Regions from separate parts of the Pseudovibrio sp. FO-BEG1 genome, predicted to be linked through region 1. Evidence: predicted binding sites of a transcription regulator. Region 1 holds the regulator's gene; the other holds the start of a gene.
The links. Region 1 encodes PhoB, which activates phosphate uptake and scavenging genes when phosphate is short. Its sites were predicted from a motif close to TGTCATNNANCTGTCAT; they were not measured.
Positions count from the first base shown of each region.

Region 2: the regulator PhoB is predicted to act here: its motif matches at 3,382-3,398, upstream of PSE_RS07680 (glycerophosphodiester phosphodiesterase family protein).

Region 1 is NC_016642.1:1,785,912-1,793,601, forward strand. Features, by position in the region: gene PSE_RS08185 (PstS family phosphate ABC transporter substrate-binding protein) at 1-738, shown strand, start outside; gene pstC (phosphate ABC transporter permease subunit PstC) at 937-2,325, shown strand; gene pstA (phosphate ABC transporter permease PstA) at 2,318-4,165, shown strand; gene pstB (phosphate ABC transporter ATP-binding protein PstB) at 4,218-5,021, shown strand; gene phoU (phosphate signaling complex protein PhoU) at 5,057-5,761, shown strand; gene phoB (phosphate regulon transcriptional regulator PhoB) at 5,982-6,677, shown strand; gene PSE_RS08215 (GNAT family N-acetyltransferase) at 6,755-7,225, shown strand; gene PSE_RS08220 (GcrA family cell cycle regulator) at 7,323-7,690, opposite strand, start outside.
Region 2 is NC_016642.1:1,675,665-1,683,354, reverse strand. Features, by position in the region: gene PSE_RS07700 (hypothetical protein) at 1-1, shown strand, start outside; gene PSE_RS07695 (DUF721 domain-containing protein) at 36-572, opposite strand; gene mutY (A/G-specific adenine glycosylase) at 710-1,762, shown strand; gene PSE_RS07685 (AMP nucleosidase) at 1,827-3,305, opposite strand; gene PSE_RS07680 (glycerophosphodiester phosphodiesterase family protein) at 3,631-4,851, shown strand; gene PSE_RS07675 (site-specific DNA-methyltransferase) at 5,279-6,376, shown strand; gene PSE_RS07670 (DUF4261 domain-containing protein) at 6,495-7,382, opposite strand; gene PSE_RS07665 (cytidine deaminase) at 7,512-7,690, shown strand, end outside.

The sequences.
Region 1 (7,690 bases):
GTCAAGTGTAATGAGGCTGGCGTAACCCCGGTTGAAGTCACTGTTGGTTTCGACGGCATCGTTCTGGCAAACTCCAAAGCGGGCGCTCAGCTGGACCTGACCCTTGATCAGGTATTCCTGGCTCTGGCGAAAGAAGTCCCGGTTGACGGCAAGCTGGTTGCAAACCCATACCAGAAGTGGTCCGACATCGACCCATCTCTGCCAAACACCAAGATCGAAGTTCTCGGTCCTCCTCCAACATCCGGTACCCGTGATGCATTTGCTGAGCTGGCAATGCAGGGTGGCTGTAAGAAAGTTGCAGGCGCTGCAGAACTCGGCCTGAAGAAAAAAGCATGTCACGAAGTTCGTGAAGACGGTGCTTACATCGAAGCTGGTGAGAACGACAACCTGATCGTTCAGAAGCTGGAAGCAAACCCGAACGCACTCGGCATCTTCGGTTTCTCCTTCCTCGACCAGAACGCTGACAAAATGCAGGGCGCAAACATCAACGGTGTTGCTCCTACTTTTGATGCGATCGCAGCTGGTGACTACCCAGTGTCCCGTTCTCTGTTCTTCTACATCAAGAAAGAGCACGTTGGCGTCATCCCAGGCATCGCAGAATACCTGGCTGAGTTCACCAACGAAGACACCTGGGGCGACGAAGGTTACCTGGCAGACAAGGGTCTGATCCCACTGCCAGCAGCTGACCGCGCATCAGTTTCCAAGTCTGCATCAGCTCTGACACCACTTGCATTCTAATTGCAAAAAATCAGAGAGCGGTCAGCACCTCAGCTGACCGCTTTCACGCATCCGCAAAAGGTCGACAGCGCGTTCGGGTGCTTCCAAACAAACACCATGAATTCGCTATAACAGTTGCAGCGTGTTTCCGCATAACAAGCCTGATCTGCAGGCAGAAATACGCTCTGACAGAAGAGCCAAATAAGGCGACGCAATCAAATGTTCTGGACTTACGCTGCCCTTCTTCTACTGGTCTTCGTAGCCGCTAACGTCTATGGACGCTTCCGGGCTCTGCAGGTCGCTGGTCATCAGCTTTCCGTGCTTCACTCCCGGCCAACCTACCACGGTGGGTATCTGGCAATCCTGTCCACACTTCCGGCATTTGTGCTCCTGATTGCATGGGCAGTTGTAGAGCCGGGCATGCTTGATACCCTGGTCATCAGCGCCAATGCCGAGGTGATCGAGGGACTGTCCAAACCAGAACTTCAAGCATTCCTGCGCGATGCCCGCGCCATCGCATTCGGCGGCATTGTTGCCTTCTCCGATGCTGGCAAGGAACAAGCAGCTGAGGTGTTTGCCTCGCTCGCTCAAACCTCCTTTGTCCTTAAATCAGTTCTCATGGTTGGCCTCGTGCTTGGCGGCTTGTGGTACGGCAACCGTGCCATTCGCCCAACAATGCGGGCTCGCCATTTTGTAGAGCGCACCGTCATGGGATTGCTGATCCTGTGTTCCGCTGTTGCGATCTTCACCACCATCGGCATCGTGCTCTCACTGATCTTCGAAAGCCTGATGTTCTTCCGCCAGATCCCAATTCTGGACTTCGTCTTTGGCACCCACTGGAGCCCGCAAAGCGCGTTTGAAGGTGCGGGCGCAGAACACGGCGAAGCAAACACTAAGATCTTCGGCGCAATCCCGCTTCTGGTCGGCACCATGCTGATCACCGCAATCGCGATCATCGTGGCCGCACCAATCGGGTTGCTCTCAGCGATCTATCTTTCTGACTACGCAAGCACACCAGTGCGCGCCATCGCAAAGCCGGTTCTGGAAATTCTGGCCGGTATCCCAACAGTGGTCTACGGCTTCTTTGCCGCGCTCACTGTGGCACCGTTTATCCGCGGCTGGGGTGAAAGCATCGGCCTGTCAGTCAGCTCAGAAAGCGCTTTGGCCGCGGGCCTCGTTATGGGCATCATGATCATCCCGTTCGTCTCCTCCCTGTCTGACGATGTGATCAACGCGGTGCCCCAGTCTCTGCGTGATGGCTCTGCTGGCCTTGGTGCCACCAAGTCCGAAACCATTCGCCGTGTGGTTCTGCCAGCAGCTCTGCCGGGCATCGTCTCGGCGCTGATCCTCGCCATCTCCCGCGCCATTGGCGAAACCATGATCGTGGTGATGGCAGCAGGCCTTGCCGCCAACATGACAGTGAACCCACTGGAAGCGGTAACAACCGTGACCGTGCAGATCGTCACCTTGCTGGTCGGTGACCAGGAGTTCGACAGCGCGAAAACACTCGCAGCATTTGCTCTCGGTCTTCTCCTCTTCTGCATCACACTTGCTCTGAACATCTTCGCTCTGCGCGTCGTGAAGAAATATAGGGAACAGTATGATTGATATCGCTCAGGACACTGCCGGTTCCGCAATTGGCGGACGTGTCAAAGGCATTCCTTCCGGCGTCCATACGACAGACGAAGCTCGCAAGCGCCTGAAAAAGCGCTACAGCATGGAAGCGCGCTTCAAGGCTTACGGCATCGGTGCCATTGCATTGGCCGCAACCTTTCTGGTTCTGCTGCTCTTCACAATTGTCGGCACTGGCCTGCCAGCTTTCACCTACAACTACGTGAGCGTGCCGCTGAACCTGAGTGCTGAAAAGGTTGATCCAGCCAATCCGGCAGGCGCCAGCTACAACAAGATCATCCGTGATGGTCTGAAGGCTGAACTGCCATTTGCATCCGACCGCAAAAACCGCCGCGTGCTGTACTCGTTGGTGTCCTCCGGCGCCAACGTCATCCTGCAAAAGCAGGTGGTCGCCGACACATCCATGCTGGGTGGAACCGGTCCAGTCGCCATCCCGCTTTCAGATTTCGCAGACCTTTATGTCAAAGGCCTGATCACGCAGAAAAACGAGATCACCACAACAAGTGCAGCCACCGTTTCCGGAACCGAAGGGCAGGTGACCATCACCGCCGAGAAGCCGGAGTTCGGTGCACTCATCGTTGCGCTCAAATCTTACTATGAGAATGAGATCACGCTGCTTTCTGACAAGATCGAAGCCCGTGGCCGTTCTGAAGTCAGCGTCAACACCAAGATCACAGGCCTCGAAACCCGTCTGAAAAGCGAAAAAGATCCGCTGGTCGTACAGCGCCTGACAGCTGAAGTTGAGAGCAACAGAGAGGCGCTTGAGAAAATCAAGGCCACTCTGGAAACCCGCAAGGCTGAACTGGCCGTTCTGCAGGGCCACCTCGCCAATGTTGAGAACGGTGGCACACTCAACAACAAGATGCCAAGCTTCTTTGTGAACGTGAATGGCGGCACCATCAAAGCGGAAAAGGTCACGCCAACCAGCGTCACCGGCACCGCCTTCATCCCGCTGAGCTCCGATGCAGCTGCCGCTGCTGGTCAGTGGGGCGTTGAAGAGCTGGAAACACCGGAAAGCTTCCGCAAGTTCTCTGACAAAGAAATCGCCTACACGGACTATCTGGTCTCCAAAGGTACCATCGAGAACCAGTGGAACTCCATCTTCTTCAAGTCCGGTGCAAGTCGTGAACCTGAAATGGCCGGTATCTGGGGCGCTGCTGTTGGTTCCTTCTGGACCATGCTCGTCACCTTGTCCCTGTCGTTCCCGATTGGCGTGGCTGCTGCGATTTATCTGGAAGAGTTCGCGCCTAAGAACCGCTGGACCCACCTGATTGAGGTGAACATCAACAACCTGGCAGCCGTGCCATCGATCGTCTTCGGTCTGCTTGGTCTGGCAGTGTTCCTCAACGTCTTCGGCTTGCCGCGATCCGCGCCGGTCGTCGGCGGTATGGTGCTGGCGCTCATGACCCTGCCAACCATCATCATCGCCTCCCGCGCAGCACTGCAGGCCGTGCCGCCAAGCATCCGTGAGGCTGCACTGGGTGTTGGAGCTTCCCGCTTGCAGGCCGTGTTCCACCATGTGCTGCCTCTGGCAATGCCAGGCATCTTGACCGGAACCATCATCGGCATGGCGCAGGCTTTGGGTGAAACCGCACCGCTTCTCATGATCGGCATGGTGGCCTTCATCGTCGACATCCCGGCAAACCCGGTTGATCCGTCGACTGTGCTGCCGGTTCAGATCTTCATGTGGGCAGACTTCCCCGAACCGGCCTTCCAGCAGAAAACCTCTGCCGCGATCATGGTGCTGCTCGGCTTCCTGATCTCGATGAATGCAATCGCAATCGTTCTTCGTAAACGTTTTGAGCGCCGCTGGTGATTTGAAAGGCAAGATCATGGCATTGGAAATGACCACAGACACCGAGAGTGCAATGGATACAACAATAAGCACCCCTCCAGCCGTATCAGCTGAAGGCGAAACGCTCAAAATGCGTGGCCGTGATGTAAAAGTGTTTTACGGTGACAAGCAGGCCCTGCATGGCGTGGATCTGGATGTGCGCAAAAATCAGGTGACCGCGCTGATCGGCCCATCCGGTTGCGGCAAGTCCACCTTCCTGCGCTGCCTCAACCGCATGAACGACACCATCGACATCTGCCGCGTGGAAGGTGACATCCTTCTCGACAACGATGATGTCTACGACCCACGCATTGATGTGGTGGAACTGCGGGCCCGTGTTGGCATGGTGTTCCAGAAGCCAAACCCGTTCCCGAAATCTATCTTCGAGAACGTGGCTTACGGCCCACGCATTCACGGTCTGGCGCAAAACAAGGCCGATCTGGAAGAGATCGTTGCCAGCTCCCTGCAGCGCGCCGGTCTGTTTGAGGAAGTGAAAGATCGTCTGGATGAGCCGGGAACCGGCCTCTCCGGTGGTCAGCAGCAGCGTCTGTGCATCGCGCGCGCAATCGCAGTGTCTCCGGAAGTGATCCTGATGGATGAGCCATGTTCTGCGCTTGACCCGATCGCCACCGCTAAAGTGGAAGAGCTGATCGATGAGTTGCGCCAGAACTACACCATCGTCATCGTAACCCACTCCATGCAGCAGGCGGCGCGTGTTTCGCAGCGCACTGCATTCTTCCACTTAGGGACACTGGTGGAAGAGGGGCTGACCAACGACATCTTCACCAACCCCAAAGACCAGCGCACGCAGGATTACATCACTGGCCGTTTCGGTTAAAAATAATAGGCAAGGAGGTCTAAGGAGATCATCCGATGAAAGATCATATCGTCTCGTCCTTCAATGAAGAACTGAAAGAGCTGGCCGGACGTGTCGTCGAAATGGGCGGCCTCGCAGAAACGCTGGTACATGATGCCGTCAGCGCACTGCTGAGACAGGATCGCGAGCTGGCAACCCGCACCATTGCGGCGGACAGACGCCTCGACAACATGCAGGCTGAGCTGGAAGAGCTGTGCATCTCCGTGATCGCACGCCGCCAGCCGATGGCAAGCGACCTGCGCGACATCATCGCCGCCATGCGCATCTCCAACGATCTGGAGCGCGTTGGCGACATGGCCAAGAACATTGCAAAGCGGACGCTCGCAATTGAGAGTGAGTTCAACAACAAGCAGCTTGCTGTCGGCGTGGAGCATATGTCCGATCTGGCGTTGGAACAGCTCAAAGCCGTTCTCGATGCCTATACTTCCGGCGATCTGGAAGTCGTTCAGCGCGTACATTTGCGCGATGATGAGGTAGATGCGCTGTACACCAGTCTGTTCCGTCAGCTGCTCACCTACATGATGGAAGATCCACGCTCCATCACCATGTGTGCCCACCTGCTGTTCTGTGCAAAGAACATCGAGCGCATCGGTGACCATGCGACCAACATTGCCGAGAACATCTACTACATGATCTCCGGAAATCAGCTTCCGGCTGATCGTCCAAAAACGGACGAACTGGCAGACAGCAGCGCTGTCTGAGACGTGCCGCTCTCCGGGAAGCTGCAAGCCCGGAAGGCGACCACGTTGAACAAGGTTTGGAGTGTCGGGTTCATTACGCGGCACTTCATGTGTCAAATCAGAGGGCGACTTCGTGTTTCTGATAAGAAAAGACGCAACTACAAAAGGTTAAAGTGGTTTACATGCACAGTGATGGCGGTAAACTGCTTTACAACAGAAGGTGCAAAGAGAGCACTAGGGTATGCCTAAGATACTGATTGTAGAAGACGAAGAACCTTTAAGCCTGCTGCTGAGATACAATCTCGAAGCGGAAGGCTACAATGTCGACGTATGCGCAAGAGGAGATGAGGCGGAACTCCTGCTGCAAGAAAGCCAGCCGGACCTGCTCTTGCTGGACTGGATGCTGCCCGGCCTCTCCGGTATCGAGCTTTGCCGCCGTCTGCGGGCACGTTCAGAAACCGAACGAATGCCAATCATCATGCTCACAGCGCGTGGTGAAGAGTCTGAACGCATCCGCGGTTTGGCAACCGGAGCCGATGATTACGTCGTCAAACCTTTCTCCATTCCGGAGCTTATGGCCCGCGTGCGAGCGATCTTCCGCCGTGCATTGCCGGAAGTTGTCTCCACCATGCTCAAGTCCGGTGATATTGAGCTGGACCGCGAAACCCACCGCGTCCGCAGAACTGGCCGCGAAATCCACCTCGGCCCAACCGAATTCCGCCTGCTGGAGTTCCTCATGAGCGCACCGGGCCGCGTCTACTCCCGCGAGCAACTGCTCGACGGCGTGTGGGGACATGATGTCTATGTGGATGAGCGCACCGTGGATGTCCATGTGGGCCGCCTGCGTAAAGCCATTAATAAAGGCCGCATGAAAGACCCAATCCGCACCGTCCGCGGCGCCGGATACGCGTTCAACGACCAGTTTGCTGTCGGGTAATCGATTTCTGCTATATGCGCATTGTGAAACTGCATCTCTGATCCGGAGATGCAGACTAAAAACAATGCGGAAAACAAATGAAAATCAAGACGGTTGATAGAGCAACCGCTCATATCTACGACAATCTCTGCCAGGCTTACGAGGCAGAGTTCTCGCCTCTCACACACAAACAGCCTGACGCCAACGGTCTGTTCGCTAAGGACACGCTGCTGGAAGGCAACATCATCGGCTATCTGGTGTACAGCGACGACCTCCCGGCAGGACTGGCCGCCATCAAACAGGATGAGCAGGAGGGGTTCGAAGTCTGTGAGTTCTACGTCGTCCCCTATTATCGCCGACACAAGCTGGGCTTGCAGTTTGCCGGCGCGCTGTTTGATCAGATGCCCGGCAACTGGCAGATCAAGCAGATTGAAGGCGCGGACCACGCCACCGCCTTCTGGCGCGCTGTGGTGAACGACTACACCTCAGGCCACTATCAGGAAGACAGCTACAACGACCCGTACTGGGGCAATGTCACCCGCCAGACTTTCAGCGCTCACAAACACTAGGTCACAGTCACAGGCGGATAGTCGTTACAAAACAGGCATCCAGACAGCAAAAAGCCGGGCACTGGACCCGGCTCATAGCGCTTGCTTTCAGTCTGTTTTAGCTGGCGCGGCGGTTGCGGCGGTCGCTGACTGGCTGATAGGCAATGCTGCGGTGATGCGCGCAATACGGTGTGCCTGCATCTGACTGACGACCGCAGAAGTAGAAGTCTTCAGAACCCGGATCGCCAATTGGCCACTTACAGGTGCGTTCGTTCAATGTCAGGATGGATGCGCGTTCGGAAACCGGAATAAAGATTTCTGCGACTGGGACGGGAGCGATTTCGGTCTCGATCGTTTCAATTGGCTCAACTTTAAGAGCGTTGGCGCCTGCCACTGTTGGCTGAACTTGTCGAGGAGTAGGAGAGGGAGCTGCTGCTGCGACCGCTTCGGTCACTGTCGGTTTAATTGGAGAAGCTGTTCTTGCCG
Region 2 (7,690 bases), 110 kb from region 1:
ATCACTTTCCAACGTATACAAGAAATGCTGAGGGATCAGGAGTTGCCTGCAGGTGTGCGGGCAATGAGGTTCTTGCCAAGCTTCTCTAGTGCGTTCTTCAAACGCTCATCAGAAACATGCGCCACCTTTTGCTCAATGCGGCGGTTTTCGATCTCAGAGAGCTTACGCAGTGGCTTGGGTGTGATCTTCTTGGTTCTGAGAGCTGGGCGCTGCACAACCTTGATGCGGCCAACCGCATTCCAGCCCAAAAAGGCATTTATACGATCACGCAGTTGCGGCGCTTCATGGGTGAAGAACAAAGCAGTGGGACCATCAGCATGAACAAGAAGGGTTGCAGGTTCGGCGACTGGCTCTCCATCGGAGCTTTTGGTTCTTGGCCAGACAAGCCTACCGGGCTGTACCTTTCCGTGATACTGCTTGCCGACAAGTTCGGGCCAAGCGGCGAGAAGATCAGCACTGGCAAATCCGCGTTTGCGCGCGACAGGGTGCATCGTCTTACCGATCAGCTCGTTTAGCTGATGGCTCGATCTTTTGGGAACCCGATTTTGCGCAGTTGCTTTCATCGTCTTCATCACGCCATTAGATTAAGGCACATATATGACCATTGCTTTATATTAGTTTTAATTTAGTCCCGTTTTTCGCGGTACCATGAATTACCAAGGGAACCCCAATTATTTAGGGATCAAAACCAAGGTTAACCCACAAAACCATGCAAGATAATCTAGTTCTTCTTTACTGGTATGACAGAAATTCTCGCCAACTGCCATGGCGAACAGCTCCTGCTGATATACTTTCCGGTGTAAAACCAGACCCTTACCACGTCTGGCTCTCCGAGATCATGCTTCAGCAGACTACTGTCGCGGCGGTAAAAAATTACTTCGAACTCTTCATAAAGACATGGCCAACACTTGCAGATATGGCCAATGCGGAGGAGGAAGATATCCTCAAAGCATGGGCTGGGCTTGGTTATTATTCCCGTGCAAGAAATCTGTATAAGTGTGCAAAATATGTCCAATTGCATCACAATGGACGTTTTCCCGAGGAGGAAGAGCGGCTTTTGAAGCTGCCCGGAGTGGGTCCTTACACCGCTGCGGCGATCTCCACCATTGCGTTTGGACGACATGCAGCCGTGGTGGATGGCAACGTGGAACGGGTGCTTTCGCGCCGCCACGCCCTGCTGACCGAGCTCCCTGCCCTCAAGGCTGAGGTGAAGCCGCTGATGGCTGAGGTGACGCCCCATGATCGCCCCGGCGACTTTGCGCAGGCCATGATGGATCTGGGCGCCACCATCTGTACTCCCAAATCACCGGCCTGTGGCATCTGCCCATGGATGGAGGTCTGCGAAGGCCGCAAGCAAGGCATTGCAGACACGCTGCCGCGCAAAGCACCGAAGAAGGTGAAGCCGACACGACGGGGCATGGCTTTCCTGCTGAGTGATGACAAGGGACGCATTCTACTCCGCAAGCGAGAGGACAAAGGCTTGCTTGCCGGGATGAGTGAGCCAATCACCACACACTGGTCCGATGACGCTGCGCTGGAAGATCTGACAGCCGCCCCCATTCAGGCGAAGTGGGTGCGGACAGCCAAAGACGTGAAGCACACCTTCACCCACTTCCATCTAGAAATGAGTGTCTGGCAGGCGGAGGCTCCAGCGAACTACGCAGAGCCAGAGGGCTACTGGTGGTCCACTCCCGATGAGCTTGAAGGGGAAGCTCTGCCAACAGTGATGAAGAAGGCGCTTAAGGCGGGTGGGTTGATTTAAGCACACAACAAAAAAGCCGGGTCTGAAGCCCGGCTTTCTTGTTCTTGTTGCTGCCAAATGGTGCTTATTGGAAAGCGGTTTCCATGAAGCTGCGGAGTTTTCGAGAATGGAGGCGCTCCAGTGGCATCTCTCTCAGGATCTCCATGGTCTTCACGCCGATTTCCAGATGCTGGTCCACCTGTTTGCGGTAGAAGTCTGTCGCCATGCCCGGCAGTTTCAACTCACCATGCAGTGGCTTGTCTGAGACGCAGAGCAAGGTTCCGTATGGAACGCGGAAGCGGAAGCCGTTGGCGGCGATGGTTGCGGACTCCATGTCCAACGCAATGGCGCGGGACTGGGAGAAGCGCTGTACCGGCTCGCGGTGGTCGCGCAGTTCCCAGTTGCGGTTGTCGATGGACGCTACGGTGCCTGTGCGCATGACGCGCTTCAGATCATAACCGCTGTAACCGGTGGTTTTCTCAACTGCATCTTCCAGCGCGACCTGCACTTCTGCCAGAGGTGGGATCGGAACCCATGTTGGCAAATCAGCGTCGAGCACCTTGTCTTCGCGGACGTAACCATGAGCCAGCACGTAGTCACCGAGCTGCTGACTGCTTCTGAGCCCAGCGCAGTGACCCAGCATCAACCAGGCATGTGGGCGAAGCACCGCAATGTGGTCGGTGATGGTTTTCGCGTTGGATGGACCGACACCGATGTTCACCATGGTGATACCAGAGTTGTCCTCTCGCAGCAGGTGATAAGCTGGCATCTGCGGCAGACGTGGTGGGGCTACACCTTCACGTGGTTCTTTATCGCCAGCGTAAGTGATGAGATTGCCCGGCTCTACGAAGGCGACATAGCCGCTGTTTGGATCGTTGATCAGTTCCTTCGCCATCTGCGCAAAGCCATCAATGTAGAACTGATAGTTTGTGAAGAGCACGAAGTTCTGGAAATAGCGCGGTGCCGTTGCGGTGTAGTGCTGCAAACGATGCAGGGAGTAATCTACGCGCGGCGCGGTGAATGGGGCCAGAGGCTCAAAGCCATCTTTGGCACGGTAGGTGCCGTTGGAAATGGCATCATCCATAACCGCCAGATCTGGTACATCAAACACATCACGCAGTGTGCGTTCTGCGCTGTCTGGCAGTGCGCCTTCAACGTGGGCGCCATCATAGAATGCGAAGTGCAGCGGGATTGGCTGTTCACTCTCAGCGATCTCAACTTCGAGGCCGTGGTTCTTGATCAGCAGATCGATCTGGTGTTCCAGATAGTGTCTGAACAAATCAGGCCGGGTGATTGTGGTTTTGTATTTGCCAGGTCTTGCTACAAATCCATAGGACAGGCGGGTGTCCACACGGATGTGGCTGGACATTTCAAAACGAAGTTCCGGATAAAAAGCTCTGACCCGGTTTGTCGGCATGCTGCCCTGAGCGGCAGACTTAAAATTCTCGCGCAAAAAGTCCGTTGCCCGATCAAACAGGAAGATCAGGTGCTCAACAGCTTCAGCGGCATCTTTAAAGGATCGTGGGGGAATTGTTTCAGGCGTGCGGATGGAACGGGTTTCCATCACAACGTCGCTATCGGATATAGTCGACACGTTCGGTTTCTCCTCTTTCGTGTCACTATATATCTGAGGGATGTTTACGACAGGGTCAAGACAATCCGCAGACAAATATGATTTATTTTTTAGTGAGTGAGGATATTTTCACGCAACGTCAGATCCAGTTCTGCGCACAGAATTGCGATATCTGACTACATATTTACCCTTATCTCCTTCAGTTTATTCTGTAAAACTACATCCCAATTAAAGGGTGTGATTTCAGAGGAAAGGTACGACGCTCTTTTCAGCATCACACCACCAAAGCATTCAATGATCGGGAGGGATCTTTTTTATGCACTTTGTTCGAACCGCCGCGCTTGGGCTGATGGCAGGCGCTTGTTTTACTGCAAGCGCGCAAGCTGCACAGCTGGGCCCTCGCCCTGCTTTTCTCGTTGAGCAGATGCAGGAGAGCCCGCTGAAGGAAAAACTGCGGGCCTGCATTGGCAACCCAGCCACCACCTCCAGCTTTTCTATTGGGCACCGCGGTGCGCCGCTGCAGTTTCCTGAACATACTTTAGAGTCTTATCAGGCTGCTGCAGTGATGGGCGCTGGTGTGCAGGAATGTGATGTCACCTTCACCAAAGACAAGCAGCTGGTTTGCCGTCACTCCCAGAACGATCTGGCAACCACCACCAATATTCTGGCAACAGATCTGGCTGGCACCTGTGTAAAGCCATTTACCGCGGCTGCGGGTGGTGAGAAAGCGACTGCTGAGTGCAGAACCTCAGAGATCACTCTGGCTGAGTTTGAAGGCCTGAAGGGCAAGATGGATGCTTCTGACCCAACTGCGACAATAGTTGAGGACTTCCTGAAAGGCACAGCCGACTGGCGTACTGACCTTTATGCGGCGGCTGGTAATGGCGGAACATTGATGACCCATGCTCAGTCCATTGAGTTGTTCAAGGCACAAGGCGCTAAGTTTACGCCGGAGTTAAAGCGCCCAAGCGTCAAGATGCCGTTTGATGGGTTCTCTCAGGAAGATTACGCCCAGAAGCTGATTGATGAGTACAAGGCAGCTGGTGTTCCAGCCTCTGACGTATACCCTCAGTCGTTCTTCCTTGATGATGTGCTTTACTGGATCAAGAATGAGCCAGAGTTTGGTAAGCAGGCTGTGTTCCTTGATGGTCGCTTCCGCATGCAGGGTTTTGATACATCCGATCCAACCAGTTTCAAGCCATCCATGGCTGAACTGAAGGAGGTGGGCGTCAACTACATCTCCCCCCCTTTGTGGATGCTTGTTACTCTGGAAGACGGCAAGATCGTTCCTTCCGCTTATGCGAAGGCTGCCAATGAGGCGGGTATCAAGATCTTCGCCTGGACGCTGGAGCGCTCCGGCCTGCTGTCGCATAACAAAGGTGGTTGGTACTACCGCAGCATCAATGATGCGATCACCAGCGAAGGCAGCGTTTACGAGTTGCTGGATGTTCTGGCGCAGGATGTGAAGGTGAGCGGCGTGTTCTCTGACTGGCCAGCGACAGTGACCTTCTACGCCAACTGCATAGGGATTGAGTAAGCCCCTCTCCTCACACTGATTTGCAATTTGGGAAGCGCGTCCTTTGTGGCGCGCTTTCTTTTTGCGCTGTCCGTTACGGGAGCTCTGCCACACTGATTAACCGATTTGCCCGCTGTCCCCGCAGTGCGTTTACCTTGTTCGTTTTAGCCAGCAAAAAAGCTTGACTCTCAAAAAAATATTTTAGCTCTCCATTTTCGCCATTTTAACTCCTCATAAACCTCTACCCCAAGGGAATCCGCGACCGAATATTAATAGGAGTTAACTTCGAGACAAATATTCGGATCTGTAAATAAAGCGTTGATTCTAAAAGAATAAAAGATATCCACCGTTAACCAGTGGTTTACCATATCCGGTAACCATAGCACTCAGAAATTGCGTGAGGTGCTGCGTCGCAATGAGAGTAAAGCGTAAAGAAGGGGTGTCCCTGATGACACCCCATACTTCCACCAAGCCAGAGTGGCTTGATACGATTATTAAGGGTGACTGTGTCGAGGCTTTGAACAAGCTTCCAGACAACAGCGTGGATGTGGTTTTTGCCGATCCCCCTTACAACCTACAGCTGGGCGGAGACCTGCACAGACCAGATCATTCAAAGGTAGATGCCTGCGATGATCATTGGGATCAGTTCTCCAGCTTTAAAGCTTACGATGAGTTCACTCGTGCATGGCTCACTGCGGTTCGCCGCGTGCTGAAGCCAAACGGGTCCATCTGGGTTATCGGTTCCTATCACAACATTTTCCGCGTTGGTGCGGTGATGCAGGACCTTGGGTTCTGGATCAACAATGATGTGGTTTGGCTGAAAACAAATCCGATGCCGAACTTCCGTGGCAAGCGTTTTACGAATGCTCATGAGACGCTCATCTGGGCCTGCCCTTCACAGGAGAGCAAGCCGACCTTTAACTACGATGCAATGAAGACGTTTAACGACGACCTTCAGATGCGGTCTGACTGGGTGCTGCCTATCTGCACCGGTCATGAGCGTTTGAAGGACGACAACGGCGACAAAGTGCATCCAACACAGAAGCCGGAAAGCCTGCTCTACCGTGTGCTGCTTTCCACTTCCAATCAGGGTGATGTGATCCTTGATCCGTTCTTTGGAACCGGCACCACCGGTGCTGTTGCCAAAAAGCTTGGCCGCCACTTTGTGGGCTGTGAGCGTGAAGATGCCTACATCAAGGCAGCTTCTGAGCGGATTGACCGGGTGACACCAGCCAACGACGATTTTCTGGCGATGACACAAGGCAAACGCGCTCTTCCACGAGTTCCGTTTGGCAACCTGTTGGAAACCGGATTGTTGACACCGGGCGCGGAACTGACCGATGCCCGGGGACGTTTCAAAGCCACAGTTCGCGCTGATGGTTCTTTGATTTGCGGCGAGCATTCAGGATCGATCCACAAAGTGGGTGCGCTCGTCCAAGGCCAGCAAGCCTGTAATGGCTGGACATTCTGGCACGTCAAGCGTGGTAAGGCTCTTGAACCAGTCGACGCTCTGCGTCAGGTGGTTCGTTCTCAGATGCCTCGCTAACGCTGCAGCTCTTTCAGCCAGGCAAGCGGTCTAGCTGATTTACAGGGTTCATCATTGATCCTGCTTCATATCCATATGACTTGGCCCCTGCCCTCACCGGCGGGGGCTTTTTTTTGAGCTATCTGTTTCGTTTACCGAATGGTCTTCGAGGTCTACGTACAAGTGGCGCAGGTTGCGCTTGTTCTTGTGCTGCTACAGCCTTAAAGGCCTCTTCTTCCGTTGAAGAAAACTCCACAAGAAGAATTGGAGTATCTTCTCGTAGTCCCGAAGGCTTATGAAATACCTTAATCATCTGCCCTTCTGTTTGGCCAACTGTATCACCGTGCTTAACAATCAGACCGTTTTTGATTAAGTAAATGGCAAGGTCAAATAGAAACGCAGATGTTTTCTCCGTAACACCTTCCATTGCTGGAGTTTCGAGTTCTCTTCCAATAAAGGGCTTCAGGCCATTCGAAACAGTTACAATCTTTTGATCCCCCCTATGTGACAAACCTCCATTGAAGTATTGAAAGGATGTCCAAGAAATCGGCAGATTATCCTGACCAAGGTACTCGGCTTCTAATCTTACCTGCTTAGGTGAAGCAACGGTTTTGGCATCTGCGGTTAGTTTGGCTTGAATAGGAAGAAGATCGCACAAGTATGCTGCGAAGAGAGCCATTGCTTTAGCTGCATTTAACAAGTCACAAGGTGATGTAGGTTTCTCAAAAACACTCAGGATTATATGTGATTTGTTGGTGTCAATTATCGTCTTTGCTTCTGGCCAAAGGTTATCAATTTGAACAGCTTCCTCGTAAGATTCAAAAGGGAGCGGAAAACCCATATTCATGATGACGAACATGAAGCCATTTACTTTCACAAGTCGAGCCTCTTTGTCCGGATCATCAGAAGAAACACTTTCAAGAAGAAATGGCTGACCTAAGTAGGTCCCAGTCGCACCACTAAAAAGTTTGGTTTCAGATAAATGAACTGGTTCAGCAAGGGGAAGAAAAGTTAAAAATTTACTCACAGGAGCCCCAATAAAAAATCATTTGAGAATCAAGATTATATCAGTCTACGAATTATGGTCTCAAGCATTCCCTATGTCGCATATACTTAGTAGTCTCTCTGAACTTCTAACCTGCCCAAAATCTTACAAATGACCATTGAGCAATCATTATTTGATGAAGCAAAGCTGCTGATTGAGCGTCGATATCCTACAGGATGGGGCGGGGCGGCATCTGTCAGGACTGACAGTGGAAAGATCCTCACCAGTATAGCGCCGGACACCAAAAATGACGGATTGTCTCTTTGCATGGAAGTTGGCGCCATTTTGGA